Regions from separate parts of the Oceanotoga teriensis genome, predicted to be linked through region 3. Evidence: riboswitches for the same ligand, from Rfam matches in the RefSeq annotation. Region 3 holds a riboswitch; each other region holds the start of a gene.
The links. A riboswitch is a leader RNA that binds a small molecule or an ion and turns the genes downstream of it on or off. The one in region 3 is predicted to bind cobalamin.

Region 1 (8,327 bases), on a different contig from region 3:
TGATTTAAACTCAAATATTTCTTCATTTTTTGTACCGAGTTCAAATCCAGCTACTATGTCTACTTTTATATTTTTTAATATATTAAATAAAGAATCATAATCTTTTTTATTTTTTACAAAATATGCAATTTGATGATTATCATTCAATGTTTTAAGGACATCATTATAAGTTTTTCGAAGATTATGTGAATTATGACCACTTATATAGCGAACACTATTCATAGGATATTTAGCCTTTTGGCATAAATAATTTATTGAAGATGGTGAAATTAAAACTTCATATTCATTTTTTGAAAGTTTATCCATAATTCTTTTTGAATATGAAAACATTAAAGGGTTTCCAGAAACCATTAAAACAGAAGTTTTAAATGTTTTCATCTGAGATATTAAGTCAATTACATTTTCATCTTTTAATGAACTATATATATCCATTACATGATATTTTGCATTTGGATTTAATTCCTTAGACATACCCAAAGAAAAATTAAAACCAGCAAAAAAATCGGCTTTTTTTATTATTTCGAGTTGTTTTTGAGTTAAATTTTCAATTTTATTGATCTGTGTTCCTAAAATATAAATAATTTTGCTCATCTCCTCTATGTGAAATTATCTGAGTTTTATCACATAAAGAAATAACAAATTCGGCATTGAATTTATTACTTAATTTATGGGATATATATTCAGACACAAATATAAAAAATTTTTTGATATTTATATCATTATTCTTTAAAATATCCAAAAAATTATAAATAGTTTTTAAATTAAGTATTTTGTCAATGACCTCTTTGTCATATTTTTCAGTAAACAAAATATATAAAAGGGCTAATAATTCATTTTTTGAATCTGTATACCTACTGTCTGTATTAAGATTTAAACCGGCAAGTTTTATTAATTTTTGAAAACTACCAAGTATATGTATTTTTTTAATACCCATTTCCAATGATTTTTCTATAGAATAACCGATATGATTTCCACATAATATATAATCCTCTTTAAAAAAAGAATATTTTTTATATATTGAAAGCCCTTTTCCACCTAATAATAAAGTAATTGTATCGAATTGTTTTGAAACAATGCTAATATGAGGGATCAAAGATTCTTTCCATGCGTTTTCATTCATAGGTTCAACAATTCCAGTAGTTCCTAAAATGGATATTCCATCAATTATGCCAAGATTTTCGTTTAAGGTTTTTTTTGCGAGAATCTCACCATTTTTTACATTTACTATAACTCTGCCATTCTTAATATTCTCTTCATTTAAAACTTTTTTCATCATCTCACGAGGAATTGGATTAATAGCAAATTCTCCTTTGCTTATATCGAGTCCATCTTTGGTGATCTTTCCTACTCCTTCATAAGAATCAAAAATTATATTATTTAAATTTTCATATTTAAAGGAACAATAAATCAAACATTGATTTGTTATATCGGCATCATCACCGGCATCTTTCTTTACAAAAGCATATTTTAAACCTGAAATAATTTCATATTTATATATTGGAATATTTATTAATTCTCCATTAGGTAATTCTATATTTACATTGTCTGGTTTTATATTATACTTATTAAAAAGAACAGAGGCTTTTAAAGCCGCAGTGGCTGCAGTGCCAGTTGTGAAACCACGTTTTAATTTTTTACCATTTACATTTACATACCATTCCATTTTATAAAGACCTTATTAAAGCATTAAAAATGGCTACAGCTATTGTAGAACCACCCATATTTCCTGGTAATGTAATAAAACTGTGTTGTGATTTCATTAAAGCTTCTTTGCTTTCTGCCGCTCCTACAAAGCCTACTGGAACTCCAATAATAAAAAGTTTCTTTTTGGATTCAAGCAACTTAAAAAGTGCAGTAGGTGCATTTCCAACAATAAAAATACCATCTTCCATTTCAAGTGCTTTCTCCATAGATAAATAGGCTCTCGATATGCCAGTTAATTTAGATTTCTTCGATATAGCTTCATCGCTAATAAAACAGTCTATATTTAAATTTTTTACAAAATTCTTTGATAAACCGCTTTTTATCATATTTACATCTGTGTAAATTTTCTTATTTTGAATTTTTCTTTTAAAAAAATCAAAATAATCTTCAGAAAAATAAAGCTTGTTCCACATATCAAGATTTCCTGTGGTGTGAATGACCCTTTTTATTACATTTGATTTTATAGGGTCTACATCGTTTAGTTTTTCTCCTAAAGCTTCTGTAATTATTTCAAAGCTTCTTTTTTCGATATTTTTAGGATTTACAATATAGTTATGCATTTGTATACCAACTCCCATAACAAAAATCCTTGCTTTTCACACCAAGAAAAAGCAAAGTTACGAACTTAAAAGGTAGGTCTCCCGACTTACAGATCATTTTACTAATCAAGCCTTCCCAGTTAAAAACCAGTGGCATTTATGATTTTCATCCCTGCATACGGTGGCTGGGCCGCTTAGGATTTTCACCTAATTCCCTGTTATACACCTTAAAAGTTTATATATTAAATTTTACCTATTTATCTATACCTTTTCTGGATAAAACACCTTTTGAATAATAATGTTTTATCTCTTTCATTTCAGTTACAAGATCGGCTCTTTCTATTATTTTTTCATCAGCCCATCTTCCAGTCAAAATTATTTCTGTTTTTCCATTACTATTTATAGCATCTAAAACTTCTTCGGCTGTTAAAAGATTAAATTTAATAGCGATATTTATTTCATCCATGACTATTAAATCATATTTTTGAGAAATAATTTTTTCTTTTACATCGGCAAGTGCTTTTTTTGCAGCGTTTATATCTTTTGTTTCTGGAGATCTTCTTATAAAAAAGCCTTCTCCATACTGTACAATATCAATATTATCAAAATAATTAGAAATTGACAACTCTGATGAGTCCCTATTTTTTACAAATTGAGCTACAAAAACTTCTTTATTCGATAAAATGCTTCTCAATACAACACCAAAAGCAGCTGTAGTCTTTCCTTTTCCATTGCCGGTATAAACATGAATCATTCCATTTTTCATAATTATACCCCCAATATATTAATAATTTAAGCTATAAAATAATACCAAAAAGTTAATAATTTGTCAAAGGGGAAAAATATTTTTTGATATAATTAATTTATGTAAAAAAATGAATTCATTTTTTAATATAAGCTTGACTTATACAAATATATATGGTAGAATTAAGTAGGAAAAACTACAATAGGAAGTGATTTATATGGAATTATCAGAGAGTCTTGAAAATTATTTGCTTGCTATATATGAAGCACAACTTGAAAACAACATTGCAAGAGTTAAAGACATTACAGAATTGATGTCTGTAAAACATACTTCTGCCATAGACGCAATAAAAAAATTAAAAAGTATTTCTTTTGTTACTTATGAAAAAAGAGGTTATGTAAAATTAACTCAACCCGGAATAATAGAAGCTCAAAAAATATATAAAAACAGAATGACTATAAGAAGTTTCTTGATGAATGTTTTGGACATATCCCCTTTTGAAGCAGAAGAATTATCATGTAAAATGGAACATATAAAGTCTGAAAAGCTCATTCAATCTATGGATATTCTAAGAAATTTTATAGAAAGCAATACAGAAATAAAAAATAAATATAAGCAGTATATTACTAATTATAAAGATAAATCAAGCACTTTTGAAAAAACTTTAAAAGATTTAAAAGTTGGAGAAAAAGCAAAAGTTCTTGAAGTTAGAGGTAATGAGGCAATAAAAAGACGATTAATGGTAATGGGAATAACCTCTGGAATAGACGTAGAATTATTGAGAAAAGCCCCCTTAGGAGATCCGATTGAAGTACTTATAAGAGGCTATAATGTTGCAATAAGAAAAACCGAAGCTGAAAATATTATTTTAGAAAAATAGACTGAAAAGTCTATTTTTTTATTGACAAAGTAAATTAAAGGTGGTAAAATAATGTAGAACTAACTACAAAAGGAAGATTAAATTGATGACTGAAAATCTTGAACATTATTTAATAGCTATATACAAGCTATATTTACAAAATAAAATAATACAAGTTAGAGACATAACTAATGAAGCGGAAGTGAAACATTCTTCCGTTATAAGTGCCTTGAAAAGACTTGAATCGTATGACTATATAGAGTATATAAAACATAGTCATATAAATTTAACTCAAAAAGGCATAATTAAAGCTTCAAAATTGTATAAAAGAAAATATATAATGAATAAATTTTTGTTGGATTTTTTAAATTTTAGTGAAAAAGAGGCGGATGAAGTTTCTTGTAAAATAGAGCATATAAACTCAAAAAATTTTTTAAATTCTATAGAATTATTAGAATCTTTTTTTGAAGAAAATGAAAATTATAAAATCGAGTTTCAAAAGCATTTGAAATCTATCAATTTAAAGGAGGAATAAAATGCCTTTAGTATTTGCAAATATTGGAAATTTTATAGTTGAAAAAATAAGTTCAGGTCTTATGATGAAAAGAAGACTTGCAAAAATGGGAATAATGGAAGGAAAAAATATAGAAGTTTTGAGTGGGAATTTTGGAGGCCCTATAATTATATTGGTGGATGGAAGTAGATATGGAATAGGTCAAAATATGGCTAAAAGAATTTTTGTTAAAAACATATAAAATATTATTTTTTTATTTTTTTAAAATTAGGGAGGACTAACAATGTTTCTTGATGAATGTGAAGTAGGATATTCAGGCAAAATAAAAAAGCTTGAAGGAAATTTAAAAGTCAGACAAAGACTTTTAGCAATGGGATTAACACCAGGAATAGAAATATTACTCGTGAGAAAAGCGCCTTTGGGAGATCCTTTAGAAATAAAGATAAGAAATTATTCTTTAAGTCTTAGAAAAGAAGAAGCAAAATATATAGAGATAACCGGAGGCGATAGAGTATGAAAACAGTTGCTTTATGTGGTAATCCAAACAGTGGAAAAACTACAATTTTCAATGCTTTAACTGGAAGTCATCAACATGTAGGGAATTGGCCAGGAGTTACTGTTGAAAAAAAAGAAGGAAAACTTAAATATAATGATGAAGAATATAGAATAGTAGACCTTCCTGGAACATATTCTCTTACAGCTAATTCTATGGATGAAAGAATTGCAAGAGATTTTTTGATAAAAGATAATCCGGATTTAATAGTAGTTGTTGTAGATCAAACTAATATTGAAAGAAATATGTATTTAGTTACAGAGATCATGGAAATGCAAAAAAACACTCTTTTAGTTTTTAATATGAGTGATGAACTTGAAAAAAGACAGATAAAGATAGATATAAATTCAATATCAAAAGAACTTGGAATTCCAATCGTAAAAACATCTGCAAATAAAAAAATTGGTTTAGAAGATTTAAAGAAACAGATTGAAGGATCTTTAAAAAGCCCTCAATATCCAGAGAATTTAAATTATGATGAGAGTTTTGAAAATATCCTAAGTCAGATAAATAATATTATTGAACAAGAAAAAAATATATCTGAAAAATCTAAAAGATGGGTTTCTTTAAAACTTATAGAAGGTGATGTTGAATTTAGAGAAGATATCTCTAAAGATAATTTGACTCAAATAGATAAATTGATAGCTCAATTAGAAAAACAAAATGATGATGATGCAAGTATTATTGTATCTGAAAAAAAATATGATTTTATAACAAAAATATCTGGAAAGTATGTTAAAAGAAAAAATTTAGTTAATAATACTTCTGATAAAATAGATAAAATAATAACTAATAGATGGTTGGGTATACCTATATTTTTGATTATAATGTTTGCTATATTTACTTTGACTTTTACAATTGGTGATGTTTTTAATGGAATGATAGATGATGGCTTTGCATCTTTGGGAGATTTAGTTTCTACAAAATTACCAGATAATTTATTGACAAACTTTATTGTAAATGGATTAATAGGTGGAGTTGGTTCAGTATTAGTTTTCGTGCCTAATATATTTTTATTGTTTTTATTTATATCTTTTCTTGGCGATATTGGATATATGTCAAGAGCTGCTTTTGTTATGGATAAATTAATGACAAAAATCGGACTTCATGGAAAATCATTTATACCTATGATACTTGGTTTTGGGTGTAGTATACCAGCTATAATGAGTACAAGAACTCTTGAATCAAGAAAAGATAGGATAATAACAATACTTGTCACTCCTTTAATGTCTTGTAATGCAAGATTACCTGTATATATATTGATTGCCGGAATATTCTTTCCAAAACATGCAGGTTTAGTTATATTTTCACTTTATTTATTAGGAGTTATTCTTGCTATAATAATGGCAACTATATTTAATAAAACTATGTTTAAAAAAGAAGAAAGCGTATTTATAATGGAATTACCTCCATATAGATTACCAAGTTTAAAAGCTATACTACTTGAAGCTGGAAGAAGAACTATGATGTTTATAAAAAAAGCTGGAACTATAATATTTGGTACAGTTATAGTTATATGGATTCTTGCAACATTACCATCTGGAGTTGAATATGCATCAGAAAGCTCTATAATTGGACATATAGGCTCTGTTATTGCTCCTATATTCAAACCTTTAGGTTTTGGATTTTGGCAAGCAGGAGTTTCTTTAATATTCGGATTTTTAGCAAAAGAAATTGTTATAGGAACTATGGGAACTATATTTGGAGGAGAAGATGTTTTAACTACAGTACTTCCACAGTATTTTAATGCTGCAAGTGCGTATGCATTTTTAGTATTCACATTGATATATACTCCATGTGTTGCGACTATTGGGGCTATAAAACAAGAAATAGGTGCAAAATGGGCTTGGTTTAGTGTGATATATACTTTTGTTCTTGCTTATGTAGTTTCATTTATTGTATATAATATAGGATTATTATTTATATAATAAAAATTGGACCTTTAAAGGTCCAATTTTTTTGATTTTTTATTGATATACATTCTTTCATCGGCTAAATCTATTAAATCTCGGGCATTTAATCCTTCATTTGGTTTGTATATAGAAATTCCAAAACTAAATTCTAAATCGTATTTTAAATTATTTTTTAATTTTATCTTCGAGGCATTTTCTTTTATAAGATCTAAAGTTTTATCAATATAATAAAAATCTGATGAATTTATTATTATTATAAATTCATCGCCACCAAATCTACAGAGTATATCATCTTTTCCTAAAGAATACTTTATGGCTTTTGAAACATTTAACAGATATTTATCACCTTCGCTATGACCATAATTGTCATTAACACTCTTTAATTTATCAAGATCAATAAATATCAATGAAAACATTGTATCTTTTTGATTTGAAAGCTTTATATGATCTTTTATAAATTCAAAACATTTTCTTCTATTATAAGTATTAGTTAAATCATCTTTGGAGGCTAATTTTAAAAGTTTAATTTCCGCAATTTCTTTTTGTCTTATATTATAAGATAATTTTTTATTTAGTTCCATAACTAAATTCATATCTTTTTTTAATTTATCTATTAAATCATTATATGAATATATGATATCATCTATTTCTTTTATTTTTACTTTAGGGGCTTTAATTATCTTTTCTTTATGTATTATATTTTCATGAAGTAATTTTAGAGGTTTAATTAGCATTTTTAAATTTTTTGTCTGTATTGTATACATTATAAACAATACGATTATTGAGATTATTATAAATAAAAGACATAAATAAGATTTATATTTTGAAATTTCATTAAAATCCATATCAAGTTTTATCAAAAAATTATAATCATAGTCAAAAGAATTTTCTTTGTTCAGTTTAAAAGCTCTATATATAGAATTTATGTTATTATTTTTTCTTAAAATAAAAAAATTATCTGAATCTTTAATATTAAAAAAAGAATTTTTATCTTCTATTGTTGCATAATTATCATCTATATAAGATTTATAATATTTATTAAATATGTTTATTTTTTTTACATATGATTTTTCTTTATTATCTATAGAAAATTGATTCAAAAAATTTTCTATAAATGAATCACTTATTTCAATACCTATTTCGAAGATGAAATCTTCTGATATCCTTAAAAAACTATAAAATCTTGTTTTATTAAAATCTATAAAAAAATTTGTTTTTTGAATATTATATTTGTTCGTTTCTAATTTTAAGATACTATTCATCATTTCAGGATATTTACTCTTTAAATCCATATTTAAATCGTTTGTATAATCAGTTTGTATTATGATTCCGTCATTGTTTATAATATAATAATTTATGTTTGTAATATCGGGTGTAATATAATCATTTTTTATACTTTCAAATTTTTTTATGTTATTTTCTATATTCGTAGAGTTTAATTCTGTTAAATGATTTAAAATAGCTTTTGAAATTATATAATATTTTTCATCATTAGAATAT
Region 2 (8,327 bases), on a different contig from region 3:
ACAATCACCACAGCTGCTGTAATAGGTGCAAAAGGAATAATATTTGTTAGGGGAAAAGAAATTCCAGAAAATTTAAAAGAAATAGCGGAGGATTTAGAGGTTTGTATCATAAAATCCTCCCTTTCTATGTATATGGCATGCGCGATTTTATTCAAAAGTGGAATTAAAGATGCTATGGGAACGGATGATCAATTATGTTAGAAAATAAAAATGAAGTTGATAAATTAGTAAGTACATTATCAAAAGTTTTTTCTAACACTTTAATAAATGAAATTATGACCACTCCACCAATTCTAGTCACTGGCGAAACTAAATTAAAATACGCTAAAGAAATAATGAGAATAAAAGGAATATCTGGAATGCCTGTTATAAAAAGAGATTTAACTCTAAGCGGAATTTTAAGTATAGAAGATATAATAAGAGTAATTGAAAATAATAGTCTAGAAGAACGTGTCGAAAAATGGATGACAAAAAAACCAATTTTTTTAAATGAAGAAGATACAATTATGACTTTTTTAGAACTAAATAAAAATGAGAAATTTGGACGATATCCTGTAATAAATTCTAAGAAAAAAGTCGTTGGCGTGGTAACAAAAATTGATATATTAGAATGGATGTTTAAAAAGCTTGGCTATATATATGTTCATGATGAAAGAAGGGATAAAGTTTTAAATAAAAATTATGTATCTTCTATAACTGGAGAAAATTTTGAAACTGAAGGATATGACTTTAAATATTCTATAGATTATAAATCTGTAGAAATGGTAGGAATAGCCGCAACAAAATTAAAAAAATTTTTAACTTCTAAAAATATTAATCCAGAATTGATAAGAAAAATATCTATTTCTACATATGAAGCAGAAGCAAACGTTGTAATTCACTCAGAGTCTAATGGAATATTATATTGTTGGACAGAAGAAGATAAAATTAAAGTATTCATCGAAGATTTTGGAAAAGGTATAGAAGATATAGATTCTGCTCTAAAAGAAGGTTATTCTACAGCTACTGAAAATGTTAGAGAAAAAGGATTTGGAGCTGGAATGGGTCTTCCAAATATGAAAAGATTTTCAGATAGAATGACATTAATTTCAAGTTCTGGAAAAGGAGTAAAATTAGAAATGCTATTTTATTTCAATAAGGGGGAATAAAATGTGACTCTACAAAATATGATAGAAAAATTAGATCTAAAAATTATCTATTCATCAAAAACAGATACAGATATAATATCTGGCCATATAGGAGATTTATTGAGTGAAGTGATGAGAGACGCAAAAAAAGATTGTATATGGATAACTCATCAAACTCATCAAAATATAATCGCAGTTGCAGAAGTAGTAGGTGCAAAGGCTATTGTACTGCCTAAACCAGGAAAATATCTTGAAGAAACAATTAAAAAAGCAGAAGAAATGGATATTTCTCTTTTAATTTCTGAAAATGATGCTTTTGAAACTGCTGGCAAAATATATAATCTTCTAAAAAATGAATAAATATAATTGCTGCTTTCATAATCATACAGTTCTTTCACCCTGTGCTGATATAACTATGACTCCTGAAATATATAATGATATTTTAAGTTCAAGTTCAATAGATTGGATCTCAATAACTGATCATAATTCTGCTGAAAATATGTATTCTTTTAATTTTCAATTAAATAAAATTGGAATAAAATTAATTCCCGGAATAGAAGTTCAAACATCTGAAGAAGTCCATATCATAATCTATTTTAAATATATAAAAGAGTGTATAAAATTCTCAAAAATAATTGAAAATACTCTAATAATAAAAAATTATGACCCAGAAAAATTAGGATATCAAATACTAGTCGATGAAAAATCAGAATTTATAGATATCAAAAGCTCTCCATATCTTGGAAGCTCTTCAAACTTAACTGTTGAAGAAGTTTATAATTTATCTAAAAAATTTAAATCAATAATATATCCGGCACATATATTTAGAGCTTTTGGACTTATATATCAACTTGGTCTTCCTTTAGAATTAGATTTCGATGCAGTAGAAGTAAAAAATGAAGACGAATTAATAAAAGCACAAAAACTTGGCTACAAAAGATTTATTTATGGTAATGATTCTCATTTTCCAGATCAGTTAAAAAATCCATCTTGTATTTTAGAATGTGAATCAAGAACTTTTGACGAACTTAAAAAATCACTCTATAATGGTAAGGTGAAACCAGTATGGCCACATTAGAAACAATCTCTGATCATATAATAGATATATGCGAAAACGCTGTAAGGTCTAATTCAATAGAATGTAAATTAATTATTATCGAAAGCAAAGATTTTTTTTCTTTCGAAGTTAAAGATTATGGAATAGGGATGAATTCAGAAGAATTGAACAATGCACTTACTCCTTTTTATACTACAAAAAAAGAGAGGAAGAAAAAAATTGGCATGGGATTGCCTTTTTTAAAGTTCTCTTGTGAATTAACGGGTGGTAGTTTTAATATCAAAACAAAACCAAACAATGGTACAACTGTAAATGCAACTTTTGTAAAAACTAATATTGATTGCCAACCATTAGGAGATCTTTCAAATGCTCTTTATTTTGTTATATATCTCGACTCTAAAATAAATTGGTACATAAAAAGAACTTTTTTAGATGATGGATATGAAATAGATACAAAACAATTAAAAAACTCATTTGAAAATATATATGATACTCCTAAATTTATGTTACAGATAAAACAAAATATTTATAATTTAGAAAAAGAATTAAAAGGAGGATTTTAATGAAAAAATCAATTCTAATGATCTTTATATTATCTTTATTGACTCTTTCATTCTCAATAACAAAGCTTAACTCAATAGAGTATAGTACAGATATATCTTATGCTGCTACAGATATAAATAATATTATGAATAATTATGATATAAAAATCGGAAATTATGTTGGAGATATAGACATAAAATTAGCAATGAAACAAGTAAATAATCTCGGCTTTTTCAATTCGCTTTCTTATGAATTAGACGAAGAAAATGGAAATTTGAAATTAATAATAAATCCAAATCCAATAGTCAAAAATGTTGAAATAGAAGTATATGGTGATGGATTTGTCGATAAAAAAGATTTAAAAGATTATTTAAATTTAAAAACAGATATTCCTTTAAATGTATATGACTTTCAAAAAGCACTCAATTCCATAAATTTATATTATACGAATAATGATTATAGTACTATAGAAATAAGTTCTAATATTAAATTATTAGGTGATAAAGTAACACTTGAAGCAACAGAAATTAATAATAATAAATATGATGAAAATACTTTATTATTCATAATAAATGAATATAAACTCTGGGATTTGAAATTAGAAGGCGAATATGCCCAATTAGATAAAGAAAAAGTAAAGAAAGATCTAAATTTTAAATTTAGAAAAGACTATGAAAATAAATTTTTCCTGTTTAGGCCAAAATTAAAAGAATCATATCCAGATATAAAAAAATTACAGGGTTTGATGTCTTCTATAGCTTCATTACCTTATTTTAGTGAAGAAACTTCTATAAAATGGGAACCCGTAGATATAGAAGAATCCTTGGGTGGAGAATTAAATCTTGTACTAGATGGAAAATTAAGAAGAGTTATAGATGATAATACCAAAATAAATAAAATAAAGTATAATGGTAATGATTCTATCGAAAGTTTTAGATTAAATGAAAAGGTATCAGAAATAATAACAGAAAACTCAACTGTTTCTAATTTAGATATTTTAAAATCTTTAGATGTAATAAATAAATTATATACACAAGAAGGATTCTTATTTGTTGATACAAAAGTAAATATAGACAAAAATAATGATTTAATATATAATTTTAATGAGAAAAAAGTAGGTAATATAAAAATAACAAAAGATGCTACGGCAAAAACCCAAGATTATATAATAGATGATTTAATAAAATTAAAAAAAGATGAAGTTGTAAATCTAAATAAATTACAAGATACCTATAGAGCATTCACTGGAACAGGTTTTTTCCAAAGTGTTGATATAAATCCTATTTCAATGTCAGAAGACTCTGTTGACTTTGAGATTCATCCACATGAAAGAACAAATGCTGTTAAGATAGCTGGTGGATTAACTTGGTCTATGCCAGATGTAAAAGATTGGTATTATGGATTTGCAGGAACTTTAAGTTTTTATATTCCAAATCCTTTTGGTTATGGTCAAACTTTTGGACTAAATACTGAATTAAATCCTTTGAATAATAAATATAAATTCGGATTAAATTATAATGTATCAAAAATCTTTAAAACGGATATAGATCTTGGATTAAGCACATCATATCTAACAGTACCAAATGGTGAATATGTAGAAACTTTAGGTGCTTCTATAACAAATAATTTATCATTTTCTATTTCACCTTCATTCAAATTTTCAGATTTTTCATATATAACAACAGATTTATCCTATGACTATTATCAAAAATTAAAATCAAATGATATAAAAAGACTTTCTACTGGTATTGGTTACAAATTAAACAGATTAGATAATCCATATAGACCTTATTCGGGAGAATATTTTTCAACAAGAGTTTTTGGAGGATTAAATCTAAATAACACAGATCAATATTATACTGGTAATACTTTAGAAGGTAAATATTTTACAAGTTTCTATAAATTTACTTTTGGAACAAGATTAAAAATCGGATTCTCTAATGATCCTTATTCCTTATTCAATTATTCAGTTGGCGGAATGAATAGTGTAAGAAGATATAGTTTATCTTCTAAACAAGGTAATAATATGTATTTATTCAATACTGAATTAGCTTATGAACTATTAAAAAATCCAGTACCAATTGATATATATGCTTTTTATGATAATGGAAATACTTCAAATAATTTAAATAATATATTGAATGATAATATTTGGTCTTTTGGAACTGGTTTAAAATTCAACATTCCTTTACTGGGTCAAATCAGATTTGAATATGGTTGGGACAAAAATTTAAAAGGAAAATTTGAATTTGGATTTGGTCAAGTATTTTAAAAAAAATATATAAATAATAAATAAAGGAAATTAGTGAAAATCTAATACGGTCGCGCCACCGTGATTGAGGACAAAAAATTACATACCACTGATTAAAAAATCGGGAAGGGTAATTTGGAGGATATAACTCATAAGTCGGGATACTTTATTTATAATTTTTAAAAATTCAAGCACTTCGCGCCAAAGTGTTTGGAGTTAGTTTTTACCTTGGCGTAATTATTACGGGAGGTAGCAAAAATGAAAAAAGCATTGAGTATTGTTCTATTGTTATTAGTAGGAATTATAGCTTTATCATCATTTACAATAATAGATGATCTTGGAAGACCTGTAAAAATAGACCAAGATATTAAGAGAATAATTTCTGCTGCACCAGCTGTATCTGATTATTTGAAACATTTAAATGCAGAAGATCTTGTTGTAGGCGTTACTGATTGGGATAATAACATTGAAGCTGAAAAAATAGGAAATATGACACCTTTGAATCTTGAAAAAATAATAAGCTTAAATCCTGATATTGTATTTATATCTGGTGGATTCCAAGAAAAAGAACTTGAAAGATTAGAAAAATATAATATAAAAACTATAGTTATAAACCCATTATCCATAAATGATATAATAAGAGACACAGTTTTAATAGGAACTATAATTGATAAAAAAGAACAAGCAATAAAATTATCAAAAAATTTAAGAGAAAGAATGCTTAATATTTCTAAAGAAACATCTACTTGGTCAGAAAAACCAACTGTTATGTATGCAATGATTTCAAGTCAAAATATTTCATCAATTTGGACAAGTGGAACAGGTTCTTTTATGAATGAATTACTATCAATCGCTGGTAGTTTAAATGTTGCTTCACCATATACTGGAAATAATGGTTGGCTTTCTGTTGGCCCTGAATTTATAGTTTCTAAAAATCCAGATATAATTATTGTTCCTTCTTATTTTATGGGAGATAATTCTGGAATTGAAACTTTAAAATCAGCTTCTCAATTTAAAAATGTAAATGCTGTTAAAAACAACAAAATATTTTCAATTAATAATGATAAAGCTTCACAAGCATCACCTTCATTAATAGAAGCATTAGAGTCAATATATGAAATAATAAAGGAGTCAAAATGACTATAAAAAAAATTAAAAACAGGAAGAGGATTATACCTCTCCTGTTTATTCTTTTGATAATAAGTTTTATATCTATAATAATTTTTACTTCTTTGGGAAGTGTAAATATTCCATTAAAAGAAGTAATAAAAACACTATTTCTTAATCAAGAAAATTCTACATATAAATTACTCATTATGGATTTGAGATTACCAAGAATTTTAGGTAGTTTTATAATTGGAGGTATTTTAGCTTTATCTGGAAATATATTACAGTTAATAATTCAAAATCCTCTTGCAGACCCTTATATACTTGGAATATCTTCTGGAGCCTCTTTTGGAGCTGTAATTTATACGGCTTTATCTGGTATATTAGGATTACATTTATTTTTCGGATTAGAAACTTTTTCTTTCATATTTTCTATAATATCTGCAATCATAGTATTTATGTTGGCAAAAGAAGGAAAAAAATTTCCAGTATTATCTTTAATATTAAGTGGTGTAATAGTTAGTTTTTTGTTCAATGCATTTACAACATTAATAACAGTAATGTTTTGGAGAAATTTAATACATGTAAATATATGGCTCATGGGAAGTACAGCTTCTATTACATGGGAAGATATATTTATATTGACTGTAGTATTATTAATACAAACTATCGTAATAATAATTTATAATAAAGAATTAAATGTTTTATCTATGGGTGATGATATGGCAATATATTCTGGTGTAAATCCAGAAAAAATAAAAATGATACTAATTTTAACAAATATATTTGCTGTATCTATAGCTGTTTCAAAATCTGGAATAATAGGGTTTGTTGGATTAATAATACCACATCTTGTAAGAAAAATTAAAGGACCATATTCATTAATTTCTAGTTTAATATCTATATTATCGGGTGGAATTTTTTTAACTATAAGTGATTTTATATCCAGAACAATTTTTGCTCCTTCCGAACTTCCAATAGGAATAATAACTTCTATAATCGGAGCGCCTTTATTTATATATGTTATGAAAAAAAGAGGGAAAAAATTATGATTCAAATAAATAATATAAAATTTAATTATGGAAATGGATTCAATTTAGATATTAAAAATCTTCATATAAAAAATGGAGAAATTGTATCAATAATTGGACCTAATGGGGCTGGAAAATCAACTTTAATAAAATTAATATCTAAAATTCTTCCTTTAAAATATGGAAATATATTTATAGACTCTAAAAATTTAAAATCCTTAAATTTGAAAGAACTTTCAAAATTGATAGCCGTTGTTCCTCAAGAATTTAACACTATTTTTGATTATTCTGTCAAAAGTATTGTGGAAACTTCCAGATTACCTTATTCAAAAAAATTTGATTTTTTTACAGAAAATAAAGAAGATGAAAACATAATATCCAATTCCATGAAAAAAACAGATACTTATAAATTTAAAGAAAAAAGTTTTTCTAATTTATCTGGTGGCGAAAAACAAAGAGTCATGGTAGCAAGAGCTTTTGCTCAAAAATCTAAAATACTCCTTTTAGATGAATTTTCTTCTCATCTCGATCCTGGTCATACACAGTATCTTTTAAATATAATAAAAAATTTAAGTCAAAAAGAAAATTTAACTATATTATCTGTATTTCATGATATAAATCTTGCAAGTCTTTATTCTAATAGAATATTAATAATGAAAGATGGAAAAATAATAAAAGATGGAACACCAAATGAAGTTATAACAAAAAAAATAATAGAAGATATATATAATTTTAAAGCTGAAATCATAATTCATCCTAAATATAAAATACCTCAAGTAATTTTTCAATAAAAAAACCCCCTTTTTATAGGGGGAATTGTTTATTTATCTATTGAATAAAAAGAATCTAAACCTTTAAATTGAGCAACAGAACCCAATTCTTCTTCTATTCTTAATAATTGATTATACTTAGCAATTCTATCTGTTCTTGATAAAGAACCTGTTTTTATAAATCCTGCATTTGTTGCTACACAAAGATCTGCTATGAATGTATCTTCTGATTCTCCAGATCTATGAGAAATTACATTTGTCATATTATATTTTTTAGCTAATTCTATTGCATCAAAAGTTTCTGTTAAAGAACCTATTTGATTCAATTTTATCAATATAGAGTTTGCTGATTTTAAATCTATACCTTTTTGTAATCTTTTAACATTGGTCACAAACAAGTCATCACCAACAACCTGAGCTTTAGTTCTAACCTTAGCAGTA
Region 3 (8,327 bases):
TAAATACTTTATATTTTAATAGAGTTTCTTTATTTTTATTGTCTATAATTTTAGTTTTTGTAACTGTTTTAATTTATGATTTGAAGAGAAGGGGGATAATTCATGGAATTAGATTATTCAGAAAGCACTCCTGAGTTCTTCAAAAGGTTATTTATTATTTTAAGAATAGATTTTAACAATACTTTTTTAAAAAAATGTTTTATTTCAATTATTTCTATTTTTTTAACTCCTGTATTATTTGGGATTTCAAATTTAGATAAAGAGGCTTCTGCTATACCTCTTGAGATGTTTGTTTCTCTCATGGGTATTTTGATTTTAGCTAATCTTTTTGATTCAGAACAAGATAAAGAAATATATGAACTTATTTCGTCAAAGCCGTTTGAATTGTATTTTATTTATATAATAAGAGTTATATATTCTATTATATATTTAATTATTGTTTTTGGACTTTTTTTATATTATATGAAATTTAGAAATTGCGATATAAGTTTAGTTCATTTTACAGGGACACTTTCAAATGCCTTGTTTTTAGGAGGGCTTGGAATGTTTTCATCTGCGATTACAAATAATTTTATTTTTTCATATATGATACCTTTGATGTATTATCTTTTAAATTTTTCTGGGAATAAATTTTTGAAAAGTTTTTTTCTTTTTTCAATGTCTAACGGAGATTTTAAATTTAAATTACCAATTTTAATATCTGGTATACTTTTGATAATTTTGGCAATAATAATAAAAAAGAATAATAAATAAAAATAACAATAACAAATAATCATAAAAGTCAGATTTTTAAAGTCTGGCTTTTATGATTTTAATATGTTTTCTATGAATTGATCTTTATCTATTTTTATATGTTTACTTATTTCATTATAAGCCTTTAATAATAATGGTATATCAAGATTACATTGTTTTATTAAATCTTTATTTTCAAACACTTCATCGGGAGTTCCTTGTGTTTCTATTTTACCATCTTTCATTATAAAAATTTTTTCAGCCCATTCATAAGCAAAGTTTACATCATGTGTTGAGATTATTATGGTATTATTTTTTTTGTTCAATTTATTTAGTATATTTATCATATTTTTTTTATTCTTGGGATCTAACCAGACTGTAGGTTCATCGAGTATAAATATATCAACTTCCATAGCTATTATATCTGCAATTGATACTCTCTTTTTTTGTCCATAACTTAATAAATGACATGCTCTATCTTTTAAGTCTATTAAATTTAGTTCATTTAAAGCTTTTTCGGTATTTTGAATTATTTTTTGCTTTTCTAAACCCATATTCTTGGGTCCAAATGATACTTCTTGAAATACTGTATTTGCTATTATTTGTACTTCCGGATCTTGAAAAACCATTCCAATTTTTTGCCTTAATTTTATTAAATCTTTTTTTGAATGATTTATTATATTGTTTTCGAGTATATAAATTCCTTTTTCTGGTTTTAATATTCCATTTAATATTAAGAATAAAGTTGATTTTCCACAGCCGTTTTCTCCAAGAAAGGCTACTTTTTCTCCTTTTTGTATTTTTAGATTTATTTTATTTAAAACTTTTTTATCATATGAAAATTCAATATCTTTTAATTCTATCATATTATCATTCCTAAAGAAATTATTGATATAAACCATATAATTGAATATATATAGTTTTTTTTGTTTATTTTGTATTTTCTTTGCATAAATTGGATTTGATTGCTTATTGATCGACTTTTTAATGCCATATCAGCATTTAAACTATGTCTTAAACTTTTATTGAAAGTTTGCACTATTAAAAGCGAAAGTGAGTTGAAACTTGTCTTATAATTTTTGTAACCTGATCGACTTTTTTGAGAAATGAATATTTCTTGAGAAAATTTTATTAAAAGAAATATATATCTATAGGTTAACATAAATAATTCTCTGAATATTGAAGGCATTTTAAATTTTTCCATTATTATATCCATATCATTCATGGGAGTGCTTATTATAAAAAAATATGTACAACTTATTGCAGAAAAAACCTTTAAAATAAGATTTATAGAGTATTTTAAATTATTTTTTAATATTGATATTTGTTTGAAATCAAAAGATATTATTAAAGGGATGATCGATAAAATAACGAATAAAAATGGTATAGAATAAAGTTTTAAAAGACTTTTTAAATTTAATTTTATTTTTAGAATTAAAATTGAATTCATTACTATAAATATTAATAATGAAATGAAATGTTTATCCATAGTGATTGTTATTATAAGTGTTCCCATGGAGAATAAGAATTTCTCCATGGGATGAGTATTTTTTAATATATTTTCATATGATAGGTTATTTATTATCATTCTTTTTACCCTTGAAATATCCAAGAACATATCCAAGGATTCCAGCACCTATTGCAGCTTGAAGAGAAAATAACAAACTTTCTGTTTCTCCTCCTGGAGGGGCTATTAAATTTTCTGCCCAAGGTTCATAATTTGGATTTATTTGAGCTATTGTTTCTTCTGCTAGACCATCTGCACCACCAAATTCAGAATTTTTTATTGTTATTAATGGAAATATTATTATGAGTGCAACTATTATTAAAAGAAATATATTTTTTTTAATTTTGCTCATTAATAATCACTCCTTTATCTCTTTTTAAAAATCTTTCTGGCAGTGCATTTATTACTACTACAGTTAATAATCCTTCTGCTATTGCAAGAGGTATTTGTGTTACTGCAAATACGGATAAGAATTTTACAAGGCTTGCCCAAAATCCTCCAATTGGATCTGGATGTGCAAGCGCAAGTTGTATAGAGGTTATACAATAAGTTATAAGATCTCCAAGTGCTGCGGCCATAAAAATTGCAAATTTTTGATTTTTCTTTTTTAAAGATTTATATACTAAAAAAGAAATTATAGGACCTACTACAGCCATTGAAAAAGTGTTTGCTCCAAGTGTTGTAAAACCTCCATGGGCTAATAATCCAGCTTGAAATAATAATACTATAAAACCAAGTACAGTCATAACGAAAGGTCCAAATAAAACTGCCCCCAAACCAACTCCAGTAGGATGAGAAGAACTACCAGTGACAGAAGGCATTTTCAATGCAGATAATACAAAAACAAATGCACCAGATAATGCAAGCATTAATTTTGTTTCTGTACTTTCTTTTGTTATTTTACTTATGTCTACTATACCTTTATACATGAAAGGTATTATAACAATCCACCACCCAACAGCCCAACCAACAGGAAGAAATCCTTCCATTATATGCATCGAAAAAGCTAAACTTGAAATGCCTAAAATGGAAAGTGTGATAAAAACTTTTTTCATAAACTTACCCCCTTAAATAAAAAATCCCATAGTAAAAAATACTATGGGTTTATATATTATATATATTTATATATAAAAACTCACAGTATTTGTCCTCCCGAAAAATACTTGTTATATTTTATTGGGTAAGTCTCCTGACTTAGCTTCATCCTTAAATGATCCTTCCCAGAAAAATCCAGTGGTTAATTCATTTTAGTCAGCATCACAGTAGCGGGGGCTGTATGGGATTTACACCCATTTCCTCGTTATGCCTTTTGGCACCCAATAAAGTTATTAAATTTTATAAATGATACCATACATTGAAATAAATGACAAACTTCAAAATTTGATATATGTTATAATTTTTTTATAAAATTCTAAGTTTAAGAGAGGTTGTAAGATGAAATCATGGATTTATTATGATAGGATAGCAAATAAGTATGATACACAGTATGATAATTATTATTGGATGTTGTTTAATGAAATAACTAAAAAGCTTGTAGAAAAATATATAAAAGAAGAATATCATATTCTTGATCTTGGTGCTGGAACTGGTTATTGGACATATTGGTTGTCTGAGAGAGTTGAAAGTGTATATGCTCTTGAACCATCAGAAAAAATGCTTGAAATATGTAAAGATAAGACTAAAAACTTTAAAAACATTAAATATATTAAAGCTTTGGCAGAAGATATGCCTTTTGATGATGAAAGTTTTGATATAATTAATGCACAAGGTGATGTTTTAAGTTATGTTGAAGATCTTGATAAAGTTCTTTTAGAAATAAAAAGAGTTTTAAAAAATGATGGTATTTTGATCGCTTCTGTTGATAGTTTTTATTCTTTTATGTCTCAAATAATTTCTCAAGGGGATTTTTTAGCTTTGAATTATTTATATGATAAAAAGAAAGCTAATATAGGATCTGAAGATGGTATTTTTACGTCAAGGGCTTTTTCAGCGGAAGATATAGAAGAAATATGTAAGAAATATGGTTTTGAAAAGATTGAATTAGCTGGTAAGGTTATTTGTGATGATTGTGATGAAAATATTATTGAAAAGAATTTTGACCAACTTTTAAACAATGAATTGAAGATCTGCCATGATCCATATTTTATAGGTGAAGCAGAACATATTCATTTTGTAATAAGAAAAAAGTAATTTATAATAACTTAAAGATATTAAAAGAAAAATGATAAAAAAAGTATTTAAATACTAATAATACCTTTTTTTTAAAATTGACGTTTATCATATTTTTTGTTATTATAAAAAAGAGTGGTAATTACCACATGATAAGTGGAGGGAATTTAATGAATAAAATAGATAAAAAAAGTAGAATTCCATTGTATTATCAATTGATGGATATAATAGTAGAAAAAATAGATTCTGGCATTTATAAAGAGAATGATAAAATCCCTTCTGAAAGAGAGTTGTGTGATTATTATCAGGTTAGTAGGTCTACTGTTAGAAAGACTTTGTTAGAACTTGAAAAAGATGGATATATCTATATTGAACATGGTAAAGGAACTTTTGTATCACCTAAAAGGTTTAAACAAGATTTACTCAAATTTTATAGTTTTAGTGAAGAGATGAAAAAAATAGGTAAAAAGCCATCTTCTAAAGTTATAGAATTTAATATAATAAATTGCAATGAAAAAATATCAAAAAAAATGAATATTGATATTGGAGATAATATTTATAAATTTATAAGGCTTAGACTTGCAAATGATGAGCCTATGATGATAGAAACAACGTATGTTCCTTATAATAGATTTCCTGGAATAACAAAAGAAGATCTCGAGAATTCACAAATGTACGATATTTTTATGCAAAGATTTAAAGCTAAATTTAATAAAGCAGAAGAAGTTTTTCAACCAGTTTATATAAGAGAAGAAGAAGCTAAATATTTAGAAGTTAATAGAGATATTAATGGTATGAAAATTGAGAGAATAACTTATGAAAACAATAATATTATTGAATACACTACCAGTATAGCAAGAGGAGATAAGTTTAAATTCCATGTAGTTCTTGAAAAATAAATAAGTTTTTATGCTTATTTATTTTTTAAAAGAAACTGGTAATAACAACATGATGACATAATGATTATGATTGGAGAGGTGGATATTATGAAAGAATTTTTTGGAAATTGTATAAATGAATCAGAAAGTGGTTTTATTACTGCAGAAGAAATTAGTCAACAGCCTTTTTTATGGGAACAGGTTTTAGAAATATTTATTGATAAAAAAGAAGATTTTAAAAAATATTTATTTAATAAATTAGAAGATAAAGATTTAAGAATAATATTTACAGGTGCTGGTACATCAGCTTATATAGGAGAGGTATTAGTTCCATATTTATTATATAAAAAGAATATTTTTAGTGAATATATACCAACAACTGATTTGGTTACAAGTCCTGAAAAATATTTATTGAGAGAAAAATCTACTTTATTGATTTCTTTTGGTAGATCTGGTAATAGTCCAGAAAGTATTGCTGCTATAGATATTGCAGAGAGTTATATTGATGATTTATTCAACATTATAATTACCTGTAATAATGAAGGAGAACTTTATAAAAGGTTTAAAAACAGTGAAAAAGATTTAACTATATTGATGCCTGAAAAGTCAAATGATAGAGGCTTTGCTATGACTGGAAGTTTTAGTTCAATGCTTTTATCAGCAATGATTTTATTCGATATTGATAATTTTGAATTATATAAGAAAGATATTAATTTAATATCTAAAAGAGCTGAAAAAATAATTGAAGAAGATTATAAGAAAATAAAAAATATTTGTAATTTTAAATCGAATAGGGTTGTTTTTCTTGGATCTGATATTTTGAAAGGTTTTATTCGTGAGACTAGATTGAAGGTTTTGGAGTTAACTTCTGGACAAAAAGAAAGTTCTTTTGAAACTTTTTTAGGATTTAGACATGGCCCTAAGTCTATTTTGAACGAAGAAACAGATATATTTTTTTATTTGAATGTAGATGATTTTACTAATAAGTATGAAATTGATTTAATTGATGAAATAAAGTCTCAAAATAATTATAAAAATATTCTTATTTGTGATCCTAAGGGGTTTAAAAATATTAAGGATTATACAGAATTTTATTTTGATTTTTCTGATATTTATGAGGATCTGAATATTAAAGAACTTATTTATTTTGATTATTTAGTTTTAGCTCAAATATATGCTTTTATTTCTTCTGTATTGTTAGAGATTAATCCCGATAACCCTTCTCCAAATGGTCAGGTGAATAGGGTGGTTAAGGGAGTAAAAATTTATAAATAAAAATATTTATCTTAGGGAGGATTTAGACATGGGAGAACCAAATATTCTTTTAACACGTATTGATAACAGACTTATTCATGGCCAAGTTGCAGTTACTTGGAGTAATCATCTTGGAACAAATTTGATTTTAGTTGCAAATGATGAAGTTTCAAAGGATCAAGTTCAACAAAGTCTTATGGATATGGCGGCACCAGAAAATGTTCAAACGAGGTATTTTTCTATTCAAAAATGTATAGATATTATTCACAAAGCTGCACCACATCAAAAAATTTTTATAGTTGTTAGAACGCCTGAAGATGTTTTGAAACTTGTTGAAGGTGGAGTTCCTTTAAAAAAGGTTAATATTGGAAATATGCATTTTTCTGAGGGAAAAAAACAGATTACTTCTACTGTTTCAGTAGATGAGAATGATTTGAATGTTTTTAAAAAACTTACGGATAAAAATATTGAATGTATTATACAAAGAGTTCCAGATGAAATTGGTAAAGATATAAAAAAATTTTTTTAATTAAAGGGGGGATTTGAATGTTTTTACAGGCTTTACTTATTGCTATATGGGCAGGTATAGCGGGTATTGATTTGTTTAATGGGTTGACTCATATTCATAGACCAGTTGTTACTGGGCTTGTTGTTGGTTTGATTTTAGGAGATGTCACTACTGGTATTATTGCTGGGGCAACTTTGGAATTAGTTTGGATGGGGATGGTTCCATTAGCTGGAGCTCAACCACCTAATGTTGTTATTGGTGGAGTTATAGGAACTTCTATAGCTATTTTGGCAAATCAAGATCCAAATGTTGCAATAGGGATAGCAGTTCCTTTTGCAGTGGCTGCTCAAGCTATGGTTACACTTTTGTTTACTATTATGTCTCCGGTTATGCATAAGGCGGATGAATATGCGGAAAAGACAAATTTGAAAGGAATAGAAAAAATAAATTATTTAGCTATTTTGGGATTATTTTTATTTTATGCTGTAATAGCCTTTTTACCTGTTTATTTAGGAGCAGAATCCGCTCAAACTATAGTTGAGGCTCTTCCAACATGGCTTATTGAAGGTTTAGGCGTTGCGGGTGGAATGATGCCAGCTATAGGATTTGCAATGCTTTTGAAGATAATGTTGAAAAAAGAACAGGTTGGTTTTCTTATTTTAGGTTTTATTTTAGTAACTTATTTAAAACTTCCTATTTTAGCTGTAGCACTCATAGGAGTTTCAATAGCAATGTATGATTATTTTAATCAAAAAAATAAACCTAATAAAGAAGAAAAAAAGGAGGAATATGCAGATGGAATCTAATTTATATGAAGATAGAAGTAAAGAAAAAGTAATTACAAAGAGAGATTTGGATAAGATGGCATGGAGATCTTTATTGCTTCAAGCATCTTTTAATTATGAAAGAATGCAGGCTTGTGGTTGGTTATATTCATTATTGCCTGGTTTGAAAAAAATTCATAAAAATAAAAATGATTTATCGAAGTCTATGAAAATGCATATGGAATTTTTTAATACACATCCTTTTTTAGTAACTTTTATAATGGGAATTGTTATAGCTATGGAAGAGGCTAAAGAAAGTATAGATACTATAAGAAATATTAAAATAGCAACTATGGGACCTTTGGGAGGAATAGGAGATGCATTGTTTTGGTTGACTCTTTTACCTATCGCAGCAGGTGTTGGAGCTTCTATATCTTTAGAGGGTAGTATTGCTGGACCTTTTGTGTTTTTACTTATTTTTAATATAGTACATTTTGCTTTGAGATTTGGTCTTA
Region 4 (8,327 bases), on a different contig from region 3:
TTACATGGCGAAGGATATAAAGGCCATATATTTTGGGATACAGAAATATTTATGTTACCATTTTTTACATATACTTATCCAGAAATTGCAAGATCTCTATTACTCTATAGATTCAACACTTTAAAAGGTGCAAAAGAAAATGCAAAAAATAATGGTTATAATGGTGCACAATTCCCATGGGAATCAGCAGATATAGGCCTTGAAGAAACTCCAAAATGGGGAATAGACTATCTCGGTAATCCCGTAAGAATATGGACTGGAGATGAAGAATTTCATATAAGTTCAGATATAGCTCTTGCATATTGGCAATATTTCAAAGCAACAAATGATAAAGAGTTTATGGAAAATTATGGATATGAAATATTTATTGAAACCACAAAATTCTGGGAATCTCGATTAACTCACAATGAGGATAAAGATTATTATGAAATAAAAAAAGTAATAGGTCCTGACGAATTCCATGAACACGTAGACAATAATTTCTATACAAATTACCTCGCAAAATGGAATATAAAAAAATGTTGTGAAATAATAGAAAAATATAAAATAGAATCCCCTAAAAAATACGAAGATTTGATAAAAAAGACAAACATATCAGAAAAAAACATAAACAACTGGAAAAATATTTATAAAAAAATATTTTTATCTTCAAAAAACGATATAATAGAGCAATTTGAAGGCTACTTCAATTTAAAAGATTATAAAATAAAAAAATATGATGAAAATGAAATGCCTTTATGGCCAGAAAACATAGAATTAGACAAACTAAATCAAACACAATTAATAAAACAACCAGATGTGATAATGTTATTATTAATTTTAGGTGAAGAATTCGAAGAAGAAATAAAAAGAAAAAACTATGAATATTATGAAAAAAGAACAATGCATAAATCTTCTTTAAGTCCATCTATGTATTCAATAATGGGTTTAAAAATTGGAGATACACATAATGCCTATAATTATTTTATAAAAACCATAATGACAGATATACAAGATAATCAAAAAAACACAGCACTTGGATTGCATGCAGCTTCTACTGGTGGTTCATGGCAAAGTATAGTTTATGGATTTGGAGGATTTTCAATAGATAAAAATAATATTCCAAATTTTAATCCATGGATACCCAAAAAATGGAAAAGCCTAAATTACAAAATTAATTGGCAAAATAATGTATTAAATATAAACATAACAGAAAATACAATAATTATAAATTCCGAAAGAGAAATTGAAATAAAAATTAAAAATAAATCGCACAAATTAAAAAAAGGTACAAATAAATTTTATTTAAATTAAAAAATCTCCCAAATTATTATATAATATATATGAATAAAAAAACATATATTATTAGGAGGGGATTAATATGAATGAAACAACCGCAGCAATAATAAGCTGGATTGTAAGAATTGGCATAAGTTTTATAATATTTATAGTGGCAAAAATGCTTTCTGGAATAATATATAAAACTATGCTGAAACTATCTGAAAAAAACTCAAAAATAAATCTTCAGTACAAAAAAACCATGAAAACACTTTTAGATATAGGATTATATACACTTGCAATCTTTATAATAGTCTCAGTTTTATTTAAAAATCTTGCACCTGTATTGGCTGGATTGGGTGCATCAAGTATAATAATAGGTTTTGCTATAAAAGAACCTTTTGAAAACTTAATATGTGGAATATTAATAATGGTAAACAAACTAATAATCGAAGGTGAAGCAGTCGAAATAAACGGAAACTCAGGTTCTATATCAGAAATAAAATTAAATCATGTCATATTAAAAACATGGGATGGAAAATTAATAAATATACCAAGTAAATCCGTTTGGTCATCAACAGTTACACATTTCTGGCCTGAAAACATAAGAAGAAATGAAATATCTGTTGGAGTAGCTTATGATACAGATTTAAACAAAGCCATGAAAATCCTCGAAGAATCTGTAAACTCTTATGAAAAATTATATTCAGATGATTCTCATAAACCTATGATATTATTCACTGGTTATGGTTCTTCATCAATAGACTTCATAATAAGATATTGGGCAGAAAGAGAAAACTACATAACCTCAACAACAGAAATAGCAAAAATTATAAAAACAAAATTTGATGAAAATAATATAGAAATTCCTTTCAATCAATTAGATCTTCATATAAAAGATGGCAATATACAATAATCGGAGAGTTATCTCTCCGATTATTTTAATATTAATAATAAACACATTTCTTATTAACTATAAATTTGATATAATAATCTATGCATAAAAGTTAATAAACACTTATTTTTGGTAAAACTATTTGTTTTTCAAATGGGGAAGCTCGGTGAAAATCCGACACAGTCCCGCTACTGTAATGGCATAAAGCCTAAGTCAGATTACCAGCCAAAAATAAACAATATTACTTATATCACGAGGATGGTATGAGTGACATTATTAATTTAATAAGATTATTTAATGTCCCTACACCTCTTCTTGAAGGTGTTTTTTTATTTTTATGCTAAAAATATTATGAGAGGTGTTATATGAAAAAAACTTTAAGTCTAATTTTTTGTTTATTATTTTCAATTTTAGTATTAGCTTATGAACCAGTCACAGTCAATTTTACTCATCAAGGAAAAGATTATGAAATAACTTATACAAAATCTCCAGAACGTGCTGTAACTCTTTCACATTTCACAACAGAAATGTTTCTTGCTTTAAATCTTGAAGAAAAAATGGCCGGAACTGCATGGGCAGACAATGAAATATTACCAGAATTAAAAACAGCCTATGACAAAATACCAATACTTTCTGATAGATACCCTTCAAAAGAAATATTCTTATCTGTAAATCCAGATTTTGTTACTGGATGGCATTCAGCTTTAACAGATAAAAATGTAGGATCAGTGGAAACACTCATTCAAATGGATATAAAACCATTAATAATAAAATCAGTAGAACCAGATGCAACATTAGAAACAGTATACGAAGACTTTATAACAATAGGAAAAATATTTGATATAGAAGATAGAGCTCAAAAACTCGTAAAAAGTATGCAAAATGAAATAAATGATGTAAGAAAAAAAGTTCCATCAAATGTAAAAAAAGTAAAAGTATTGGCATATGACTCTGGAAAAGATTCAGCCTTTGTAGTGTGTTCTGGTCTTGGTGGTTCTTTAATACAAGAAGCCGGAGGTATAAATATATTTGGTAATATACAAAAAGCATATGCAAATGTATCTTGGGAAAAAGTAGCTCAATCAAATCCAGATATAGTATTAATAGTTGACTACGGAAGTACAACCTATGAACAAAAAGTACAATTCTTAAAAGAAAATCCTGCAACAAAAGATTTAAATGCAGTAAAAAACAATAAATTTGTAAAAATAGGTTTAGCCGATTTATCTCCTGGAATAAGAAATATTAATGCTATAACAACTATGACAAAAGGCTTCTATCCAGAGATTTTTAAAAAATGAAAATAAAAAATAGCACTTTTTTATTTTCCATAATGGCATTAATTTTAATAATCATATTATCAATAATCATAACAATAACTATAGGTCCAGTAAAAATAAATCCTTTAGATGTTTGGAAAATAATAATAAATAATACTTTTAACAAAGAGATATTTCAAATACAATGGGCAAAATCTATAGAAACAATAGTTTGGAATCTAAGACTCCCAAGAATTTTAATGGCTTTTATAACGGGAGCAACTCTTTCATTTGTTGGCGTTTTAATGCAGGCATTAACGAGAAACTCTTTAGCCAATCCTTATATTCTGGGAATATCTTCAGGGGCTTCTGCAGGAGCAGTTGCTTCTATAATACTCGGAATATTTGGTTTTTTAGGTTATTTAGGCCCCTCAATAGGGGCTTTTTTAGGGGCTATTTTATCTTCATTAATAGTTTTCAAAATAGCTCATTCTGGTTCTGGATATTCATCGAGCAAACTCGTTTTAACAGGAGTTGCAGTATCAGCCATGTTCTCATCATTGACAACTTTTATGGTATATACGGCAAAAGATTCTTCAAAATTAAGATCTGCAATGTTCTGGATGGTTGGAAGTGTTGGAGGAGCTAAATGGAATAATATTTTATTACCTTTTTTACTCTTGATAATATCTGCAACAATAATGTATATATTCAACAAAGAACTCGATGGAATACTTATAGGAGAAGATACATCAAAAACTCTTGGAATAAACACTGAATTAATAAGGAAAATAATAATAATAATAAGCACATTACTAACTGGATTTATAGTATCTTTAACAGGAATTATTGGATTCATAGGATTGATAATACCACATATCTCAAGACAAGCTGTAGGATCTACTCATAAAAAATTAATACCATTTTCTATTCTAAGTGGAGGATTATTTTTAATATGGGCAGATACCTTCGCAAGAACTGCATTCAGTCCCGAAGAAATACCTATAGGAGTTATAACTTCATTTTTGGGTGTTCCTTTCTTTTTATATCTATTAAGAAAAAACTCCTATTCATTTGGAGGCAAAAAATGATTAAATTAAAAATAGAAAACTTAAATTATAGTATAAACAATAAAAAAATAATAGAAAATATAAACTTAAAAATAAAAGAAAAGAGTTTTGTAGGACTAATCGGACCAAATGGATGTGGAAAATCAACACTTTTAAAAAATATTTACAAAGTACTAACTCCAAGCAATGGAAATATATATATAGAAGAAAAAAATATAAAAAATTTACCCTCAAAAGAATTCGCAAGAATTGTCTCAGTAGTTGCTCAAAATGATATAATTGATTTTGACTTTTCAATAAAAGATATAGTCCTCATGGGAAGATACTCTCATAAAAAATTATTTGAAAGTAATAAAAAAGAAGATGAAAAAATTGTAGATGAAGCATTAGAGATAGTTGGTTTAAAAGGCTATGAAGAAAGAAGTTTCTTCAGCTTATCTGGTGGTGAAAAACAAAGAGTTTTCATAGCAAGAGCTATAGTTCAACAAAGTGAGTTCATAATACTCGATGAACCAACAAATCATCTCGATATAAAATATCAAATTCAAATAATGAATATATTAAAATCATTAAATAAAACAACATTTTCAGCAATACATGATATGAATTTAGCAGCATATTATTGTAATTACTTAATAATAATGAAAGATGGGAAAATTTATAATATGGGAACTCCAGAAGAAGTTTTGACAGAAAAAATGTTTAAAGAAGTTTTTGAAGTAAATGCCAAAATAAATGAAAGTGAATACACTAAAAAATTAAACATCCATTATATCCCATGAGTCTTTGAATCTGCATATATCCCTCGTAAATCTGGGTACTGGAGATATTAAACAAAAAATGCATGGTTTCTATATCTTAGACTAACCATGCATTATTTATAATAATTTTTGTAGTATATTCTCAAAAATATTGGCTACTGTTCGATATCATCTATAAAAAATACAGCATAATAATTTTCTTGTTCAACAAAAGTCAAATGTAGACTATATTTAGTATAAAAAGTTACTTTTATATTATTTATATTAGTATCCTCAGAATTTCTCAAACAATATCTTATTGCTGCTAGAAAATCTCTATGCATTTTAATTCCATAAGGAGTATAATCATCATACACCATTTTATCTACTAATCTTTCATTCAAACCATCACTTTTTGCTTCAACCATAAAACCAAAAAGTCTATCTCTTCTATTTACAGTAAACATGACTACTTTTTTAGTTTCTTTATCTATAAAATAATAACTAAATTCATTTTCAAATTTTTCAACATTCTCATTACCATCATAATAAAGATTCTCCAAATGATTATAAATCTTAATATACATAGGACCATGTATAATAGTCTCTGTAGATTGATCAGTAATATCTTTGCCTGTATCTTCACTCTTATTAATAATTCCCTTTGCTTCATTGTTTCTAATCTTCTCTTCTTCATGAAAATCTATTAATGTCTTTATTAACATAGTTCCAACTACTAATATTATCATTAACATTATTATTAATACTATTTTCCTCATTTTTTTCATCATTTACCTCCACTTATTATAATATTTACTTTGTTGATTATATCATTTTTAATTTAAAAAAAGAAGATGATTTTTATTCATCTTCTTTCAATTTTTAATCATTTATATAATAATTAATAAAATCTTCAAAATTACCCAAAACAATATCTAACTAACCCAAAGAATTATACACAAAATGGTCAAAATGTGGTAATCCGCTGAAAGCTGTCTATCCCACTACCTAACCTGCTATGTATACTATCATTGTGTTTACATTCATCATCACATTCCATGCTCTTCCTATATTATGGGGTATTGATGTATCTGTTATCATGTTTGGTACTACTGTTGTTATGAAACCATCTTCATTATCATATTTTGTTATTACTTGCTATACTTCTATTTTTCCAATCATATTTGTATATCTATCCTATATATCTAAATTATCATATGGTTTTATTTTTGTATTTCCTATTATTGTTATATTTCCATCATAGTATTCTCTCATATGTTCAGATAATTTATTTGCCTATATTATTTTTGCTACCTAACTTATTCCTGCATTATCATCATAATAATCTCTCTTTTTATTTGCATATTGGGGTATATCATTGTCTAAATACTATTTAGTACATACATATTCTTCTCCTTGTATATTTATTATGTTTTGTGATTTACTATTGAATAGATTATACATCAGTCCATTGTTGTTGTATTTTACTTTCTTTCCATATACGTTTATTTGTGTCTATATTTTGTTTATGTTTGTTGTTATATTGTTCTATATTATATGTAGTCTATCATTTACAAGATATGTCTTTTGGAATGGTTCTATATCTCTCATTTGTTCATTTATTTCATATCCTTTGTATTTTAATTCATTTAAATATGTGTTTATATTTCCTATATAGTTATTTAAGTATCTTTCATGTTCTTGTTTTATTGTTTTTATTTTATTTGTGTATTTTTCCTAATATTCTTTTATATGTTTGAATATTTCTATTTTTATTCCAAATAAATAGTTTATTATATCTATATCATAATATTTTATTAGTTGTTTATACGTTTCTAATAATGTTATTATATTTTCTTTATAATTTTCTTTGTTTATTTCTTTTTTTGTTAGTCTATATATTATATTGTTGCATATATGGTATGTCTATTCATAGTCTTTACTTGTGTACACTCTTTCTATTTTTTCTTTTCTTAATTTGTTTAGATGATTCTAAAATAGTCTTTCTAATTCGTACATACTTATTTCTTTTAAATTATACTTGTATTTTTCAAATTCATATTTTGTTTCATCTTCATTCACTAATAGTATATTTCCTATATTTACTTTGTCTCTGTTTGCATATAGTATTTTTAATATGTTTGTCCTAATATTGGTTCATATGGATTATTTATTATTTCTTTTCCAGAGTAAAAGAATATATTTTTGAAGAAATTGTTCTCTTTTTCTTTTTTTTCATAGTACTAACTCGGATAGTACATGTTTGTCGCTAATTCCATGTATTCTCCTTTTTGTTTGTAGTTTTTTATATTGAATACATAGTCTTTATCTGATGTGTATGAGGTTATACATATTATATTTCCATATATTTCTATATGATTTCTAAATTATATATTTGTTCTTAAGAATTACATAACTTATTCCTAAAGTTCTTTATTATAGAGGGATTTAATTTTTTTCTTTTTTTATTATAATTTATTCATATTATGCGGTATAATAGTATATTATTGATGATTTTTGTCCTTTTCTATATATTAAGATTATTAGGATTTTGATTATAGTTCTCTTATTATAACTATTATAGATATTTTTGTTTTTAATATTAACTTTAACAAGGACATAATGAGGTGATTTATGGATTTAATAAAACCAAGAAAAAGAGTTCTCGACTTGTCAAATATTGATATTTCAAATAAAGAATGGCTTTATTTAATCAAGAATGATACAAGACATTCTTTGAGTATTGAAGGTATTGTTTCTAATGAAAAGCAATTGAAGGATATTATTAAAGGTAATTATGATGACGATGACGAAATTTTAAATTATTTTTCCACTGCAAAGAGCATGTATAGTTATGCTATAGAATTGTACAAAGACAAAGAATTTGTTTTGTCAAAAGCTACGTTGAGACATAAATAAAAAACGAAAATCTTTTGTATAAAACAAAATTTGAAGTTAAGATTAACTTTATTACTAAAAGAACTACAAAAAAATATGATAATTCTATTTTATTGGGTATAAAAATTTCTCCAGCTTTTTATAATAAAATTTCGAATGATTATAATTTTAAAGTTATTGTTGCTAAAGATCAGAAAGATATTTTGAG

Region 1: it holds a riboswitch for cobalamin, as region 3 does, so the genes downstream of both, C7380_RS01175 (precorrin-8X methylmutase) here and C7380_RS07045 (energy-coupling factor ABC transporter permease) in region 3, are expected to answer to the same signal.
Region 2: it holds a riboswitch for cobalamin, as region 3 does, so the genes downstream of both, C7380_RS01985 (ABC transporter substrate-binding protein) here and C7380_RS07045 (energy-coupling factor ABC transporter permease) in region 3, are expected to answer to the same signal.
Region 4: it holds a riboswitch for cobalamin, as region 3 does, so the genes downstream of both, C7380_RS11150 (ABC transporter substrate-binding protein) here and C7380_RS07045 (energy-coupling factor ABC transporter permease) in region 3, are expected to answer to the same signal.

Annotation. Positions count from the first base shown of each region.
Region 1 covers NZ_QGGI01000001.1:226,749-235,075, reverse strand. Annotated here, with positions in the region: gene C7380_RS01185 (SAM-dependent methyltransferase) at 1-591, opposite strand, end outside; gene cbiD (cobalt-precorrin-5B (C(1))-methyltransferase CbiD) at 551-1,663, opposite strand; gene C7380_RS01175 (precorrin-8X methylmutase) at 1,665-2,264, opposite strand; cobalamin riboswitch at 2,319-2,488, opposite strand; gene C7380_RS01170 (cob(I)yrinic acid a,c-diamide adenosyltransferase) at 2,497-3,009, opposite strand; gene C7380_RS01165 (metal-dependent transcriptional regulator) at 3,206-3,868, shown strand; gene C7380_RS01160 (metal-dependent transcriptional regulator) at 3,954-4,382, shown strand; gene C7380_RS01155 (FeoA family protein) at 4,384-4,602, shown strand; gene C7380_RS01150 (FeoA family protein) at 4,645-4,878, shown strand; gene feoB (ferrous iron transport protein B) at 4,875-6,842, shown strand; gene C7380_RS01140 (GGDEF domain-containing protein) at 6,857-8,327, opposite strand, start outside.
Region 2 covers NZ_QGGI01000002.1:90,767-99,093, reverse strand. Annotated here, with positions in the region: gene C7380_RS02015 (hypothetical protein) at 1-201, shown strand, start outside; gene C7380_RS02010 (CBS domain-containing protein) at 195-1,148, shown strand; gene C7380_RS02005 (iron-sulfur binding hydrogenase) at 1,152-1,487, shown strand; gene C7380_RS02000 (PHP domain-containing protein) at 1,543-2,205, shown strand; gene C7380_RS01995 (ATP-binding protein) at 2,193-2,747, shown strand; gene C7380_RS01990 (BamA/TamA family outer membrane protein) at 2,747-4,999, shown strand; cobalamin riboswitch at 5,023-5,145, shown strand; gene C7380_RS01985 (ABC transporter substrate-binding protein) at 5,237-6,118, shown strand; gene C7380_RS01980 (FecCD family ABC transporter permease) at 6,115-7,137, shown strand; gene C7380_RS01975 (ABC transporter ATP-binding protein) at 7,134-7,907, shown strand; gene eno (phosphopyruvate hydratase) at 7,937-8,327, opposite strand, start outside.
Region 3 covers NZ_QGGI01000008.1:82,076-90,402, reverse strand. Annotated here, with positions in the region: gene C7380_RS07070 (ABC transporter permease) at 1-134, shown strand, start outside; gene C7380_RS07065 (hypothetical protein) at 103-753, shown strand; gene C7380_RS07060 (energy-coupling factor ABC transporter ATP-binding protein) at 804-1,598, opposite strand; gene cbiQ (cobalt ECF transporter T component CbiQ) at 1,595-2,320, opposite strand; gene C7380_RS07050 (energy-coupling factor ABC transporter substrate-binding protein) at 2,307-2,591, opposite strand; gene C7380_RS07045 (energy-coupling factor ABC transporter permease) at 2,578-3,294, opposite strand; cobalamin riboswitch at 3,402-3,574, opposite strand; gene C7380_RS07040 (class I SAM-dependent methyltransferase) at 3,674-4,429, shown strand; gene C7380_RS07035 (GntR family transcriptional regulator) at 4,579-5,307, shown strand; gene C7380_RS07030 (SIS domain-containing protein) at 5,395-6,561, shown strand; gene agaB (PTS galactosamine transporter subunit IIB) at 6,590-7,069, shown strand; gene agaW (PTS N-acetylgalactosamine transporter subunit IIC) at 7,087-7,854, shown strand; gene C7380_RS07015 (PTS system mannose/fructose/sorbose family transporter subunit IID) at 7,844-8,327, shown strand, end outside.
Region 4 covers NZ_QGGI01000019.1:15,250-23,576, forward strand. Annotated here, with positions in the region: gene C7380_RS11140 (glycoside hydrolase family 65 protein) at 1-1,293, shown strand, start outside; gene C7380_RS11145 (mechanosensitive ion channel family protein) at 1,361-2,173, shown strand; cobalamin riboswitch at 2,266-2,396, shown strand; gene C7380_RS11150 (ABC transporter substrate-binding protein) at 2,518-3,453, shown strand; gene C7380_RS11155 (FecCD family ABC transporter permease) at 3,450-4,502, shown strand; gene C7380_RS11160 (ABC transporter ATP-binding protein) at 4,499-5,263, shown strand; gene C7380_RS11165 (hypothetical protein) at 5,398-6,009, opposite strand; gene C7380_RS11170 (hypothetical protein) at 7,856-8,140, shown strand; gene C7380_RS11175 (hypothetical protein) at 8,155-8,327, shown strand, end outside.